2 regions of the Neorhizobium fuzhouense genome follow, and region 1 is predicted to be linked to the other one. Evidence: predicted binding sites of a transcription regulator. Region 1 holds the regulator's gene; the other holds the start of a gene.
What was found. The regulator HrcA, encoded in region 1, represses chaperone genes, less so after heat shock. The targets are predictions, from matches to a motif close to GTTAGCACTCNCNNNNNGNGAGTGCTAAC.
Positions count from the first base shown of each region.

Region 2: groES (co-chaperone GroES) is a predicted target of HrcA. The motif match lies at 4,559-4,587, and genes of this name have one in related genera.

Region 1 is NZ_JBHFFP010000006.1:110,277-117,653, forward strand. Features, by position in the region: gene lptB (LPS export ABC transporter ATP-binding protein) at 1-707, shown strand, start outside; gene rpoN (RNA polymerase factor sigma-54) at 861-2,423, shown strand; gene hpf (ribosome hibernation-promoting factor, HPF/YfiA family) at 2,723-3,295, shown strand; gene ptsN (PTS IIA-like nitrogen regulatory protein PtsN) at 3,355-3,819, shown strand; gene grpE (nucleotide exchange factor GrpE) at 3,938-4,576, opposite strand; gene hrcA (heat-inducible transcriptional repressor HrcA) at 4,692-5,783, opposite strand; gene rph (ribonuclease PH) at 5,961-6,677, shown strand; gene ACEXP3_RS12720 (VOC family protein) at 6,694-7,101, shown strand; gene rdgB (RdgB/HAM1 family non-canonical purine NTP pyrophosphatase) at 7,112-7,377, shown strand, end outside.
Region 2 is NZ_JBHFFP010000001.1:698,799-706,175, reverse strand. Features, by position in the region: gene ACEXP3_RS03550 (ATP phosphoribosyltransferase regulatory subunit) at 1-283, shown strand, start outside; gene hisG (ATP phosphoribosyltransferase) at 280-975, shown strand; gene ACEXP3_RS03540 (DoxX family protein) at 1,270-1,722, opposite strand; gene ACEXP3_RS03535 (hypothetical protein) at 1,903-2,271, opposite strand; gene groL (chaperonin GroEL) at 2,495-4,135, opposite strand; gene groES (co-chaperone GroES) at 4,205-4,501, opposite strand; gene chrA (chromate efflux transporter) at 4,700-6,097, shown strand; gene ACEXP3_RS03515 (TIGR01459 family HAD-type hydrolase) at 6,227-7,075, shown strand; gene ACEXP3_RS03510 (bifunctional riboflavin kinase/FAD synthetase) at 7,088-7,377, shown strand, end outside.

The DNA of each region.
Region 1 (7,377 bases):
CGCACAGCCTGTCGAAGACCTACGATACGCGCCGTGTCGTGAACGGCGTCTCGATGATCGTGCGCCGGGGCGAGGCCGTGGGCCTGCTTGGACCGAACGGGGCTGGCAAGACCACCTGTTTCTACATGATCACCGGGCTCGTCGGAGTGGACGAGGGCATGATTGCCATCAACGGCAATGACGTCACCCGCATGCCGATGTACCGGCGCGCGCGCCTCGGCGTCGGTTACCTGCCGCAGGAAGCCTCGATCTTTCGCGGCCTGACGGTTGAGGAAAACATTCGCGCCGTCCTGGAAGTGCACGAGCGCGACCGACAGAAGCGCGAGCGCAAGCTTGATGAACTGCTTGAGGAATTCCACATCGAACGCCTGCGCAAGTCGCCGGCGGTGGCGCTTTCGGGCGGCGAGCGCCGGCGCCTGGAGATTGCCCGCGCGCTTGCGACCGACCCCGCCTTCATGCTGCTCGACGAACCCTTTGCCGGCGTCGACCCGATTTCGGTCTCCGACATCCAGAATCTCGTCCGTCACTTGACGGCGCGCGGTATTGGCGTTCTGATAACAGACCATAATGTGCGCGAGACATTGGGTTTGATCGATCGCGCCTACATCATCCATGCCGGTGAAGTGCTCACGCATGGACGCGCTGAAGATATTGTCAACAATGCCGATGTCCGCCGCCTTTATCTGGGCGACAATTTCAGTCTCTGACATAGAGCTGACAAGAAATTTACTTTCCCGTCACCTCTGCGCTTGACCAAATCTATTAAAAAAGCAATTTTTGGGCCAAGTGCTCTGTGTGATCCTGCGTGTCGATGACAAAGGGCGCGAAAGGGGGATTTGTACGGGAGTTCAGCGTCCGCCATGGCATTATCCGCCAGCCTTTTCCTGCGTCAAAGCCAATCGCTCGTCATGACGCCGCAGCTGATGCAGTCTATCCAGCTGCTGCAGATGACCCATATCGAGCTCAATCACTTCATCGCGCAGGAAGTGGAAAAGAACCCCCTGCTGGAAATTGCGCCAAATGATGGCGCAACAGGCAGCGACTATGCCGAACCTGCCGAAACCTATGGCGACGGCGCACCCTCGCTCAGCGAGATGCAGAGCGAGGCTTCCGACAGCGGCAGCGATGCCGACTGGTTCGACAACGGCTCGGCGCGCCACGAACAGCTGAGCGAGCGGCTGGACGCCAATTTCGAAAACGTCTTCCAGGATGACGTCGCCCCGCGCGGCGCCGACGCCCCCGAACTGATCAGCCAGTGGAAATCCATGCCGGGCGCCGATGCCGGCGAAAGCTACGATCTCGACGATTTCGTCGCCGGCGTGGTCACGCTGAAAGACCACCTGATGCAGCAGGCGCCGTTTCTTCTATCGCGGCCGGCCGACATGCTGACCGTCCAGCATCTCATCGACCAGCTCGATGAGAACGGCTATTTCCATGGCGACATGGCAGACATAGCCGCCCGGCTCGGCACCACGCCTGCAGCCGTCGATGCCGTCCTGTCGGCTGCCCAGACGCTTGATCCGCCCGGTGTCTTCGCCCGCTCGCTGAGTGAATGCCTGGCCATCCAGCTGCGCCAGAAGGACCGTTTCGATCCGGCCATGGCGGCGCTGGTCGCGCATCTCGATCTCCTCGCCAAGCGTGATTTTGCAAGCCTGCGCAAGATCTGCGGTGTCGATGACGAGGACCTGATGGACATGCTGGCGGAAATCCGCGCCTTGAACCCGCGTCCCGGCGCCAGCTTCCAGACGGGAATTTCCGAGGCGATCGTGCCCGATATCGTCGTGCGCGCAAGCACCGACGGCAGCTGGCTGGTGGAACTGAACCCGGACACGCTGCCCAAGGTTCTCGTCAACCAGGCCTATTTCCAGACGGTGTCGAAAAAGGCGACGCGGCCCGGGGAGGACCAGAACTTTCTCTCCGAATGCATGCAGACGGCCAACTGGCTGACCCGCAGCCTCGACCAGCGCGCAAAGACGATCATGAAGGTGGCAACCGAGATCGTGCGCCAGCAGGATGCCTTCCTGCTTCATGGCGTCGACCACCTGCGCCCGCTCAACCTGAAGACGGTTGCCGATGCCATCAAGATGCATGAATCGACCGTCAGCCGCGTCACCTCCAACAAATACATGCTGACGCCGCGCGGCCTGTTCGAGCTCAAATATTTCTTCACCGTCTCGATCAGCTCGGCCGAAGGCGGCGACAGCCATTCGGCCGAAGCGGTGCGTCACCGCATCCGGCTGCTCATCGAAAAGGAAAGCCCGGACGCCGTTCTGTCCGACGACGATATTGTCGTCAGCCTGAAAAGCACCGGCGTCGAACTGGCGAGGCGGACGGTCGCCAAGTATCGGGAAGCCATGAACATTCCCTCCTCCGTGCAGCGCAGGCGCGAGAAGCGCGCCCGCGCAAAACTTGCCGCCTGCTGATCACGTCCGTTCACGATTCGACCGCCGCTCCAAGGGCAGAGCGGCCACCCCGACCCCTTTGTCGTCCTACCCCGGTTTCGTGCGCGGCCGCACAAGTGGTGCCCGAAGCGTTGACTTTCAGGGCGTGCGCCGCTAGAAGCGCGCCGCACCGGCAATTCAGCACAGGGTCGCCCCAAGGGTAACACTTGATAAAGGGCAATCGAGATTGAAATCGGCTTAGCCATGCGAGAGACGCTTGGATGAGTGGACCGCTTGACGTAGACTGGCACCGCAAGTCACGACAAGAAGGAAAGAATTCCATGAGTGTGCGTGTATCCGGAAAGCATATGGAAATCGGCGAATCGTTCAGAAAACGGATCGAAGACCATATCGGGGAGGCGGTTACAAAGTACTATGACGGAGGCTATTCGGGGCAGGTGATCGTTGAGAAATCCGGCTCCCGATTTGCAACGGACTGCAAGCTTCATCTCGACACCGGGATCGTGCTGCATGCCGCAGGCGAGGCCAATGATCCGCAGGTGAGCTTCGACGCAGCGGCTGTGCGCATTGAGAAGCGCATCCGCCGCTACAAGCGCAAGCTGCGCGACCACCATGCTGGCGAAAGCCAGAATGGCTACGCCGAAATCGCCTATACGGTGATGGACAGCGTGCCTGACGAAGCAGACGAAGTGCCGGAGGACTTTGCGCCCACGATCGTGGCGGAAAGCTCCAAGCCTTTGAGGACCATGACCGTCGCAAGCGCCGTGATGGCGCTCGACATGACTGACGAACCCGTTCTGTTTTTCCGGAATCCGGGCAAGCAGTTGAACATTGTTTATCGCCGCAACGACGGCAATATTGGCTGGATCGACGCCGCCAGTATCAAGGGATAGCCTGACGGGAGTGCCTTCGGGCACTCCCAATCCCCTTCGGGGGCAGAAGGATGAAAAGAATGGCGTTGGCAGACCTGTTGCAGCAAGATGCGATCCTCCCGGCCCTCAAGGTGAATTCCAAGAAGCAATTGCTGCAGGAACTGGCAGCAAGAGCGTCCAAACTCACCGGCGTGCCGGAGCGGGAGATCTTCGACGTCATCTTGCAGCGCGAGCGGCTGGGCTCCACCGGCGTCGGCCATGGCATCGCCATTCCCCACGGCAAGCTCGGCACAATCGGCTCGATCAAGGGCCTGTTTGCACGGCTTGAAACGCCCGTCGATTTCGAAGCGCTGGACGACGAACCGGTCGATCTGGTGTTTCTGCTGCTCGCCCCGGAAGGCGCCGGCGCCGACCACCTGAAGGCCTTGTCCCGCATTGCCCGCGTGCTGCGCGACCAGGAACTGGTGGCGAAATTGCGCGCGACCGATTCGGCTTCGGCCATCTACGCCTTCCTCAACGAAGAACAGGCGTCGAACGCCGCCTGATCCTTCTCACCCGCCTGCGTGCAGGCCGGGGTGCACACCGCACGACAAGCCCCGCTCATGAAAAAGGCCCGCATCCTTGTCGGAAACGGGCCTCTCGTCGTTCTGGGGTATCGTCGGCTCAGTTGCTGTCGCTGGATGCCGCCGTTGCCTCTGCGATGTCGGCGGCCTTCGGGCCACCCTTCGACACACCGACCATGGCCGGGCGCAGCACGCGCTCGCCGATCACGTAGCCGGCCTGCACCACCTGAATCACGGTATTGTTGGCAACCGTCGTATTGGGGATCTCGAACATGGCCTGGTGGAAGTTCGGATCGAACTTCTGGCCTTCCGGCTCGATCTTCTTGACGCCGTGGCGCTCGAGCGCCGAGAGCATGGAGCGTTCCGTCATGTCGACGCCTTCGATCAGCGCCTTGAGGCCCGCATCGCCGGCATCCTTCGTCTCCTGCGGGATCGAATCAAGCGCCCGGCGCAGGTTGTCGGATACCGCCAGCATGTCGCGGGCAAAGGCCGTGACGGCATAGGACTTGGCATCCTTGATCTCGCGATCGGTGCGGCGGCGCAGGTTGTCCATTTCGGCGGCAAGCCGCAGGAAGCGGTCGCGCAGTTCGGCATTTTCCGTCTTCAGGACTTCGATCGGATCGGGCGCTTGCGTCTCGGCGGTCTCGGTCGCGCTCTCGTTCAGCGCTGCGGCCACGGCTTCCGCCGTGTTCTCGTTCGCTGTGGCGTCAGGTCCGTTTTTGGTCGTCTCGTCGGTCATGACGTTCTCCGGTAGAGGGTTGGAATTTGTGCCCGATATCGAGGTTTGTCCCCCAAAAATCAAGACTCCAGGCCGATTAAGCTTGGGTCGTTTCGGACATGGGGTGGTTGAAGGGTCAGAGCGGCTTGCGGCTCAGCCGGGCCAGAAGCTGGGCCGTATAATCCACCATCGGCACGATGCGCGAGTAATTCAGCCGCGTCGGTCCGATGACGCCGACGGCGCCGACGATCCGGTCCTCCTCGTCGCGGTAGGGCGCGACGATCAGCGACGAGCCCGACAGCGAGAAAAGCTTGTTTTCAGACCCGATAAAGATGCGAACCCCCGGCCCGCTTTCGGCAAGTTCGAGGATTTCGATCAGGCTGTCCTTCTTTTCCAGATCGTCGAACAGAAGCCGCAACCGGTCGAGGTCCTCGGCGCCGCCCAGGCCCTCCAGCAAATTTGCCCGGCCGCGCACGATGAGGCGGGCAGGTTTGCCCTCCTCGCTATCGCCCGACCAGATGGCAAGGCCGCGCTTGACGAGATCCTGCGACAGCGCATCGAGCTCCGTCAGCACCTCGTCCTTCAAGGTCTTCAACTGCGTGCGCAACTCCGGCAGCGTCTGGCCGGCAAGATGTGCATTGAGGAAATTGGCCGCCTCGGTCAGCTGCGAGGAGGTAACACCCGCCGGCAGCTCGATGATACGGTTTTCGATCTGGTTGTGTTCGCCCACAAGGATCGCCAGCGCCTTGGTGGGCTCCAGCCGGATGAATTCGACATGCTTCAGCACGGAATCGCTCTTGGCTGTAATGACGATGCCTGCGCCGCGCGACACGCCCGACAGCATGCGGGTCGCCTCCGTCATCAGGCTTTCCATCGGCTGGGCGCGGTCGGCGGCGCGGATCTGCCGCTCGATCTCGGCCTGCTCCTCGATCGAAAGATCGCCCACCTGCATGAAGGCATCGACAAAGAAGCGAAGCCCCGTCTGGGTCGGAAGCCGACCGGCGCTGACATGCGGCGCATAGATGAGGCCAAGCTCTTCCAGATCGCTCATGACATTGCGCACGGAGGCCGGCGACAGCGACATCGGCAGGAGCCGCGACAGGCTGCGCGAGCCGAGCGGCTCTCCGGTATCCAGATAGCTTTCGACGATACGCCGGAAGATTTCGCGTGAACGGTCGTCGAGCATGGCTGAACCACCCTGCCTTCCCCCCGGTGTGTGAACGCCCATCTGCCGCATAGCTTCCGATCAATGACTTTTCCATGACAAATATAATGTCTCTCCGGCCTTTGGCAAAACGGAATTCGCAGGCACTGCAGCAAAGAACCCGCCAGTACCGGGTTTTTCTTTGCAAAAGCCCGGTGAGCCCCTTAAGACGCCCTTCAGACATCCTTTCAGGAGAACGATATGCGACCCTCAGGCAGAAAAACCGACCAGATGCGCAAGGTCAGTTTCGAGCGCAATGTCTCGAAGCACGCGGAAGGCTCCTGCCTGGTGAAGTTCGGCGATACGCATGTTCTGTGCACCGCAAGCCTTGAGGAAAAGACGCCGCCATGGCTGCGCAATTCCGGCAAGGGCTGGGTCACGGCCGAATACGGCATGCTGCCGCGCGCCACCGGCGACCGCATGAAGCGCGAGGCCGCAACCGGCAAGCAGGGCGGCCGCACCCAGGAAATCCAGCGCCTGATCGGCCGCTCGCTGCGCGCCGTGATCGATCTGGAAGCGCTTGGCGAAAAGCAGATCACGGTGGATTGCGACGTGATCCAGGCCGATGGCGGCACCCGGACCGCTGCCATTACCGGTGGCTTCATCGCCCTTTATGATTGCCTGAAGTGGATGGAAACGCGCCAGATGATCAAGCTCGATCGGGTGCTGAAGGATCATGTCGCAGCCATTTCCTGCGGCATCTTTGCCGGCCAGCCGGTGATTGACCTCGATTACCTGGAAGATTCGGCTGCCGAAACCGATGCCAATTTCGTCATGACCGGCTCCGGCGGCATTGTCGAAGTGCAGGGCACGGCGGAAGGCAAGCCGTTTTCCCGCGAGGAACTGTTGAAGCTTCTGGATCTCGCCACCGCCGGCACCGCCGAACTGGTGGCGCTGCAGAAGCAGGCGATCGCCTGAAGCGGAGAACGGCGCGATGATCGACGGCATTCTGGAGACGGCGCTTTACGTGGATGATCTCGACGCGGCCGAGGCGTTTTACGGCGGCGTGCTCGGGCTCGAAAAAATCACACGCGCCGACAATCGGCATGTGTTTTACCGGTGCGGCAAAGGCGTGCTTTTGCTGTTCAATGCGGCCGAAACGATCAAGCCTGCGCCGGAAGGTGCACTGCCGGTTCCCGCCCATGGCACGACCGGTGCGGGACATACCTGTTTTCGCGTCGAGGAACGGGCGCTCGATCAGGTTGTCGAGCATCTTATTGCCTCTAGCATTGCCATCGAGTCCGAGGTGACCTGGCCGCAGGGTGCCCGCTCGATCTATTTCCGCGATCCGGCCGGCAACAGCTTGGAATGCGCAAGCCCCGCGCTCTGGAACATTGAATAGGACATTTGCGATGCGCAAGCTCGAGACCCGCACCATCGTCGTTGCCAGCCACAATGCGGGAAAAATCCGTGAGATTGCCGACCTGATCGGCCCCTTCGGCTTTTCGGCAAAATCGGCCGCCGAGCTGAATTTCGTCGAGCCGGACGAGACGGGCACGACCTTTGAGGAAAACGCCGCCATCAAGGCACTTGCTTCGGCCAAGGCTTCCGGTCTTCCGGCGCTGTCGGACGACAGCGGCCTTGTCGTCGATGCGCTGGATGGCGCACCCGGCGTCTA
Region 2 (7,377 bases), on a different contig from region 1:
GCTCGAAAAGGCGATTGCAGGGTTTGATGCGCGGGTGGCCGCCTTTGCCAATGCCGGCGCCTCGCTTGCCGATATCACCTGGCGCGCTGCCTTCGGGCGTCCGCTCGATTATTACACCGGCCTCGTGTTCGAAATCACCGCGCGGGGCGATCATGACGTGCTGGCCGGCGGCGGGCGGTATGACCGCATGCTGACGCTGCTTGGCGCAAAAGACCATATCCCCGCCGTCGGCTTTGCCCTCTGGCTGGACCGCATCGAAAAGGCCAAGGGGGGCGCGCGATGACCATCACCATCGGGCTTCCCTCCAAGGGCCGCATGAAGGACGATGCCTCGGCGATTTTTGCCCGGGCTGGCCTTGTGATTTCGGCCATCGGCAACGAGCGCTCCTATCGCGGCCGCGTCGAAGGGGCAGACGATATCGAAATCGCCTTCCTCTCGGCCTCGGAAATCTCGCGCGAGATCGGCAACGGCACGGTGGATTTCGGCGTGACCGGCGAGGATCTCATCCGCGAGGAACTGGCGGATGCCGACCGGCGCATGGAAATTTCCGCCCGCCTGGGCTTTGGCCATGCGGATGTGGTCGTGGCGGTGCCGGACATCTGGCTCGACGTGGAAAGCATGGCGGATCTCGGCGATGTGGCGGCGGATTTTCGCGCCCGTCACGGCAGGCGCCTAGCGATCGCCACCAAATACTGGCGGCTCACCCAGCAGCATTTTTCCGGGAGCCACGGCATCCAGCTCTATCGCATCGTGGAAAGCCTCGGCGCTACCGAAGGCGCCCCGGCCGCCGGGCAGGCCGATATCATCGTCGACATCACCTCGACGGGCTCGACGCTCGTCGCCAATCATCTGAAGGTGCTGTCGGACGGCGTGATCCTCAAATCCGAGGCCTGCCTCGTGCGGGCGAGAAAGCCGGAGCACGAGGGTAATGCGACGGTCGCCAGGATTGTCGAGGCAGTGCGCGGAGCTTTGTGAGGCGGTAACGCCAGTGCCTGCCAAGCCCCCTCTGGCCTGCCGGCCATCTCCCCCACAGGTGGGGAGATCACCGTGCCGCGGCCCTCGCGTTTCCTACAACAGAAGGGATAAAAGTGCGGCAATCATCGACCTTGCTGCTCTGGCGGCGAGGGTGCTTCTTGCTGATCTCCCCACCTGTGGGGGAGATGGCCGGCAGGCCAGAGGGGGCCTGGCTGAGTGCGCCGATAAAAATTTCCCCACGAAAAAACCCGCCGGATCGCTCCAGCGGGTTTCTTTTTGCCTTGGGGGCAGGGATTAGCGGGTGGCAAGCGCCGGTGCAGCGCCGCGACGGGCATCGACCGAGTAGGCGCCGGCGCCGACGGTGGCGAGCAGGATATAAGCGCCAGCCAGCGTGAAGTTCTTCATCATCATGATGCTGTTCAGCGCGTTGATCCAGCCGAGAGCGGCATCCGGCCAGCCGGGAACGGCAACCGTGCCCGAATGGAAGACGGCACCGGTGAAGATGCAGAAGAGGGCGAGTGCCCAGCCGACGATCTTCACCTGATAGCCGGCGAGAACGGCAAGGCCGGTGACCAGTTCAAACAGGCCGGCGAGATAGGAAAGGGCGGTTGCGGCCGGCAGGCCGGCGCCGGTGATCATGCCGGCAGTGGCCGACGGATCGGCCAGCTTGCCGAAACCGGACAGGATGAAGATGAAGGAGAGGAGGATGCGGGCAAGAAGCAGGAGTGCATTGCTGGGAGTAGACATGGGAGGATCTCCGGGGGGCAGGGCCAGGTGGCCGTTAACTTTCTGACCTCTGATATGCGCCAGATCGTCTCGCCACGAAAGATGAACAATCGAAGACAAATTGTTCGATATTGATGAACGACTATCGTCAAGTCTCTTCTGCTTTACCCGAATATGATCAACAGAGAGATATGCACTCCGTCAAATTTCCTCAATTCCGTCTTTTGCTCCGCTTGCCTGCTTTGGTCGTGGAGTATGATCGCTGGGTCGCGAACTGTTGCCTAACACGTAGCCCGCTATGCCGCTCAGAATCGAAACTATGCCTTCCGATTTTATTCTTCCCACGGTGGCCAATATGCAGGCGCCTACGACAATAACGATGACTGTGATCATCTGAAGAGTGCCGGCGCGCTCAATCATGCGTGCCAGAACAGCAGCTCCCCCTGACTGTGTTCGATACAAAGCAAGAGCGATGACGACGGAGGCGCCAAGAATGATAAGACCAAAAGCAATGGTCGAATACAGCGCAATTTCGGAGAGGTAGGCGTAGGATTTGTCATCCAGGTCCATAATAAAGTCTCCCGGGAAGCGGTCAGAGCCGTTTCACGAGGATACATATTCATCGAATGAATGTGTAAACAATCTTGGAAGTCCGCTTCTTTAATGTGGAGGTCGATCTGCAGGCAATCCAAGTTTGGGCCGCACCCCACCACACAACGAAAAAAGGCGCCGGTTTCCCGACGCCTTTTCCGTAGTCTGAACCGGATGGCCCAGATGCAAGACCCAAAAGGTCTTACATCATGTCCATGCCGCCCATTCCGCCCATGCCGCCAGGCATGCCGGCCGGGGCATCCTTCTTCGGCAGTTCGGCGATCATGGCTTCCGTGGTGATCAGCAGCGAAGCAACCGAAGCTGCGTTCTGCAGGGCCGTGCGGACAACCTTGACCGGGTCGACGATACCCATGGCGATCATGTCGCCATATTCGGACGTCTGGGCGTTGTAGCCGAAGTTGTCGCTGTTGCCGTCGAGGATCTTGCCGACAACGATCGAGGCTTCGTCGCCTGCGTTTTCAGCAATCTGGCGAACCAGCGACTGCAGGGCGCGGCGAACGATGTTGATGCCGGCTTCCTGGTCGTCGTTTGCACCCTTGACGGTGATCTTCGTGGAAGAACGCAGGAGAGCGGTACCGCCGCCGGGGACGATGCCTTCCTGAACGGCAGCGCGCGTTGCGTTCAGCGCGTCGTCGATGCGGTCCTTGCGTTCCTTGACTTCGATTTCCGTCGAGCCGCCAACGCGGATCACGGCAACGCCGCCAGCAAGCTTTGCAAGGCGTTCCTGCAGCTTTTCGCGGTCGTAGTCCGAAGAGGTTTCTTCGATCTGCGCCTTGATCTGGGCAACGCGGCCTTCGATGTCGGTCTTTGCACCGGCGCCATCAACGATGGTGGTGTTTTCCTTGGTGATGGACACCTTCTTGGCGCGGCCGAGCATGTCCAGCGTGACGGACTCGAGCTTGATGCCGAGGTCTTCCGAGATCACCGTACCACCGGTCAGGATCGCGATGTCTTCCAGCATGGCCTTGCGGCGATCGCCGAAGCCCGGAGCCTTGACGGCAGCAATCTTCAGGCCGCCACGCAGCTTGTTGACGACGAGCGTTGCAAGAGCTTCGCCTTCAACGTCTTCAGCGATGATGACGAGCGGCTTGCCGGTCTGAACGACAGCTTCGAGAACAGGCAGCATGGCCTGGAGGTTCGAAAGCTTCTTTTCGTGCAGGAGAACGTAGGCGTCTTCCAGGTCAGCAACCATCTTTTCCGGGTTGGTGACGAAGTAAGGCGAGAGGTAGCCGCGGTCGAACTGCATGCCTTCGACGACTTCGAGTTCGGTTTCTGCGGTCTTGGCTTCTTCGACGGTGATAACGCCTTCGTTGCCGACCTTCTGCATGGCTTCAGCAATGTCACGGCCAACCTGTGCGTCGCCGTTTGCCGAAATCGTGCCGACCTGGGCAACTTCTTCAGACGTGGAGATCTTCTTGGCCTTGGCCTGGAGATCCTTCACGACTTCCGAAACGGCCAGATCGATGCCGCGCTTCAGGTCCATCGGGTTCATGCCGGCAGCAACTGCCTTGTTGCCTTCGCGAACGATGGCCTGGGCCAGAACCGTTGCCGTCGTGGTGCCGTCACCAGCGATGTCGTTGGTCTTGGACGCCACTTCGCGCACCATCTGGGCGCCCATATTCTCGAACTTGTCTTCCAGTTCGATTTCCTTGGCGACCGATACGCCGTCCTTGGTGATGCGCGGAGCGCCGAAGGACTTGTCGATGATGACGTTGCGACCCTTCGGGCCGAGCGTGACCTTCACTGCGTCTGCGAGGATGTCGACGCCGCGCAGCATCTTTTCGCGCGCAGTGCGGCCGAACTTGATTTCTTTAGCTGCCATGTTCAAAACTCCCGGGCATCACGCCCTTTGGTTGAATTGATAATCTGATGGAAAAGATCGGACTGAAAATCAGCCGATGATGCCCATGATGTCGGCTTCCTTCATGATCAGAAGGTCTTCGCCGTCGAGCTTCACTTCCGTGCCCGACCACTTGCCGAACAGAACGCGATCGCCAACCTTGACGTCGAGTGCAACGATCTTGCCGCTGTCATCGCGAGCGCCGGTGCCGACAGCGACGATTTCGCCTTCCTGCGGCTTTTCCTTGGCGGTGTCGGGAATGATGATCCCGCCCTTGGTCTTGGCTTCGGATTCAACGCGACGAACGACGACGCGGTCGTGAAGCGGACGGAAATTGGTGCTTGCCATTGTCTAATCCCTCGATCAAATGACCTTTACGGGCTTTGAGGAGGCCCGTGTCCCTTTGTTAGCACTCACCCCTTGGGAGTGCTAACGGCCTCGAAATAAGACCGGTGGGCGGATGAGTCAAGAACGGGCCTCTAAAAAATCTGTCGCGATTTTTGGGCCGGCCTCTGCCGTGGCGCGTCTTTGCGGCGGAGGGATGGCGTGAGCGGCCTTTCGACCCCGCCGGCGGCAAAAATCACCCCCGGCGCGGCTCCGTCGGCTGTGCCGGAAAACCCCTCGCTGAAGGAGCTGACGCTGGTCTTTGCCCGCATCGGCTGCCTGGGCTTTGGCGGCCCGGCCGGCCAGATCGCCATGATGCACCGGGCCATCGTCGAGGAGCGCCGCTGGCTGTCGGAAGACCGGTTTCTGCACGCGTTGAATTACTGCATGCTTCTGCCAGGGCCGGAGGCGCAACAACTGGCGACCTATACGGGCTGGCTCCTGCACGGCGTGCGCGGCGGAATCGTCGCTGGCCTTCTCTTCGTGCTGCCCGGGCTTTTCGTCATCATCGGGCTGTCCACCGCCTATGGGCTGTACCAGGAGGCGGGCTGGCTTGCCGGCCTGTTCTTCGGGCTGAAGGCAGCCGTCCTGTCGGTGGTGGTGGAGGCGGTGATCCGGCTCGCCGGGAAGACTTTGAAGACGCGGTTCCTGCGGGCGCTGGCGCTTCTGGCCTTTCTGGCGCTCTTCGTGCTGGCGCTGCCGTTTCCGCTTGTCGTGCTGCTGGCGGGTCTTGCCGGCCTTTTTCACGCAAGGCGCGATGAGGCCGGCTCCCTCAACCGCAGCAATGCGCGGGAAGAGATTTTGCCGTCTGCATCAGCGCGCCCGCCGCTTCTGCGCTCCATCGGCTCCCTGCTGTTCTGGATCGGCGTGTGGCAATTGCCGCTTCTGGTCCTGTCGCTGATCTCCGGCGCCGAAAGCCTTGCGGCGATGTTTGCCTTCTTTTCGAGGATGGCGCTCGTCACCTTCGGCGGCGCTTATGCGGTGCTCGCCTATGTGGCGCAGGTGGCGGTGGAAAATTACGGCTGGCTGCAGCCCGGCGAGATGCTGGACGGGCTGGCGCTTGCCGAAACCACGCCCGGCCCTCTGGTGCTCGTTCTCTCCTATGTCGGCTATCTCGTCGGTTTCCGCACCGTGCCGGGGCTCGATCCGATCGTTGGGGGAACTGTCGGCGCGCTTCTGGTGGCCTGGGCAACCTTCGTCCCGAGCTTCATCTGGATCTTTGCCGGTGCACCCTATATCGAGCGGCTGCGCGGCAATGCCGCGATTTCCGCGGCCCTCTCTGCCATTACGGCGGCCGTCGTCGGCGTCATCCTCAATCTTGCCCTGTGGTTCGGGCTGCATGTGCTGTTTGCGCGCGTCGAGCGCATCGCCCTCTTTCCCGGCTGGGCCGGCGAGGGCGCGCCCGGCCTCTGGTGGCCGGATCTGCATTCGCTCGATGCGGCCGCTGCCGTCCTCTTTGCCGTCTCGGCTTTCCTCCTGCTGCGGCTGAAACTCGGCATGGTGAAGGTACTGGCGCTTTCAGCCTCCGCCGGTCTGTGCTGGCGGCTTGCAGGCTTTTGAGCGGTTCGTTGGGCCGTCTTCTGCAGGAAGAGGCAGGGGCTTCCACGCGCGGCATGGCCTAAAACTCCTTGCCATTGCAGGCAAGCTTTGTCATGTCAGCGCCAGTTGTTGCAACGCATCAGGGTGATCATGGCAGACCGCATCAAGAACCTCAGCGCAATCACCGCTGGCTACGATCTCGTGCTTTCGGATGTCTGGGGCGTGCTGCACGATGGCATCACCGCCTTTCCGGCTGCCTGCGAAGCCCTGAAAGACGCCCGCAAGGCGGGCCTTGCCGTTGTCCTCATCACCAATTCGCCGCGGCCGGCACCCGGCGTCATCGACCAGTTGCGGGCGCTCGGCGTGCCGGACGAGACCTATGACCGCATCGTGACCTCCGGCGACGTCACCCGCAAGCTGATCGCCGAAGGACCGCAAAAGGTCTTTCTGCTCGGCCCGGAGCGCGACATGCCGCTGTTCGAAGGTCTCGATGTGACGGTGACCGGCGAGGCGGATGCCGATTGCGTTGTCTGCACCGGCTTTTTCGATGACGAACAAGAGGTGCCGGAAGACTATCACGACATGCTGCTGCGCTTCATCGGGCGTGACGTGCCGATGATCTGCGCCAATCCGGATCTGGTGGTTGAGCGCGGTCATCGCATCATCCCCTGCGCCGGTGCCGTTGCCGCCTATTACCACCAGCTGGGCGGCCATACGCGCTTCGGCGGCAAGCCGCACCGGCCGATCTACGAGGCGGCCCTTGCCAATGCCCGCGACGTGAAGGGCGAAATCGACCTGTCGAAGATCATTGCCGTCGGCGATGGCATGCCGACCGATGTGAAGGGCGCCCTCAGCTACGGCCTCGACCTTCTCTACATCTCCGGCGGCATCCATGCGGCCGAATACACCATCAATGGCGAGACCGACGAGGCGATCCTCAACGCCTATCTGGAGCGCGAGAATGCCACGCCCAAATGGTGGATGCCGCGGCTTGCCTGAGGGATGGACGAGATGAGCGTATTTCACCGCAATGAAATGAAGGAGCCGCTGCCGCAGGACCTTAAGGGCGGCGTCGTGGCGATCGGCAATTTCGATGGCGTGCATCGCGGCCATGGCAGCGTGCTCGACCGGGCGCTGGCGCTTGCTGCGGAGCGTGGCGTCCCGGCGCTGGTCTTGACCTTCGAGCCGCATCCGCGCACCGTCTTCAAGCCCGAGCAGCCGGTGTTTCGCCTGACGCCGGCGCCCTTGAAGGCGCGGGTGCTGGAGGCCATGGGCTTTCACTCGGTGATCGAATATCCGTT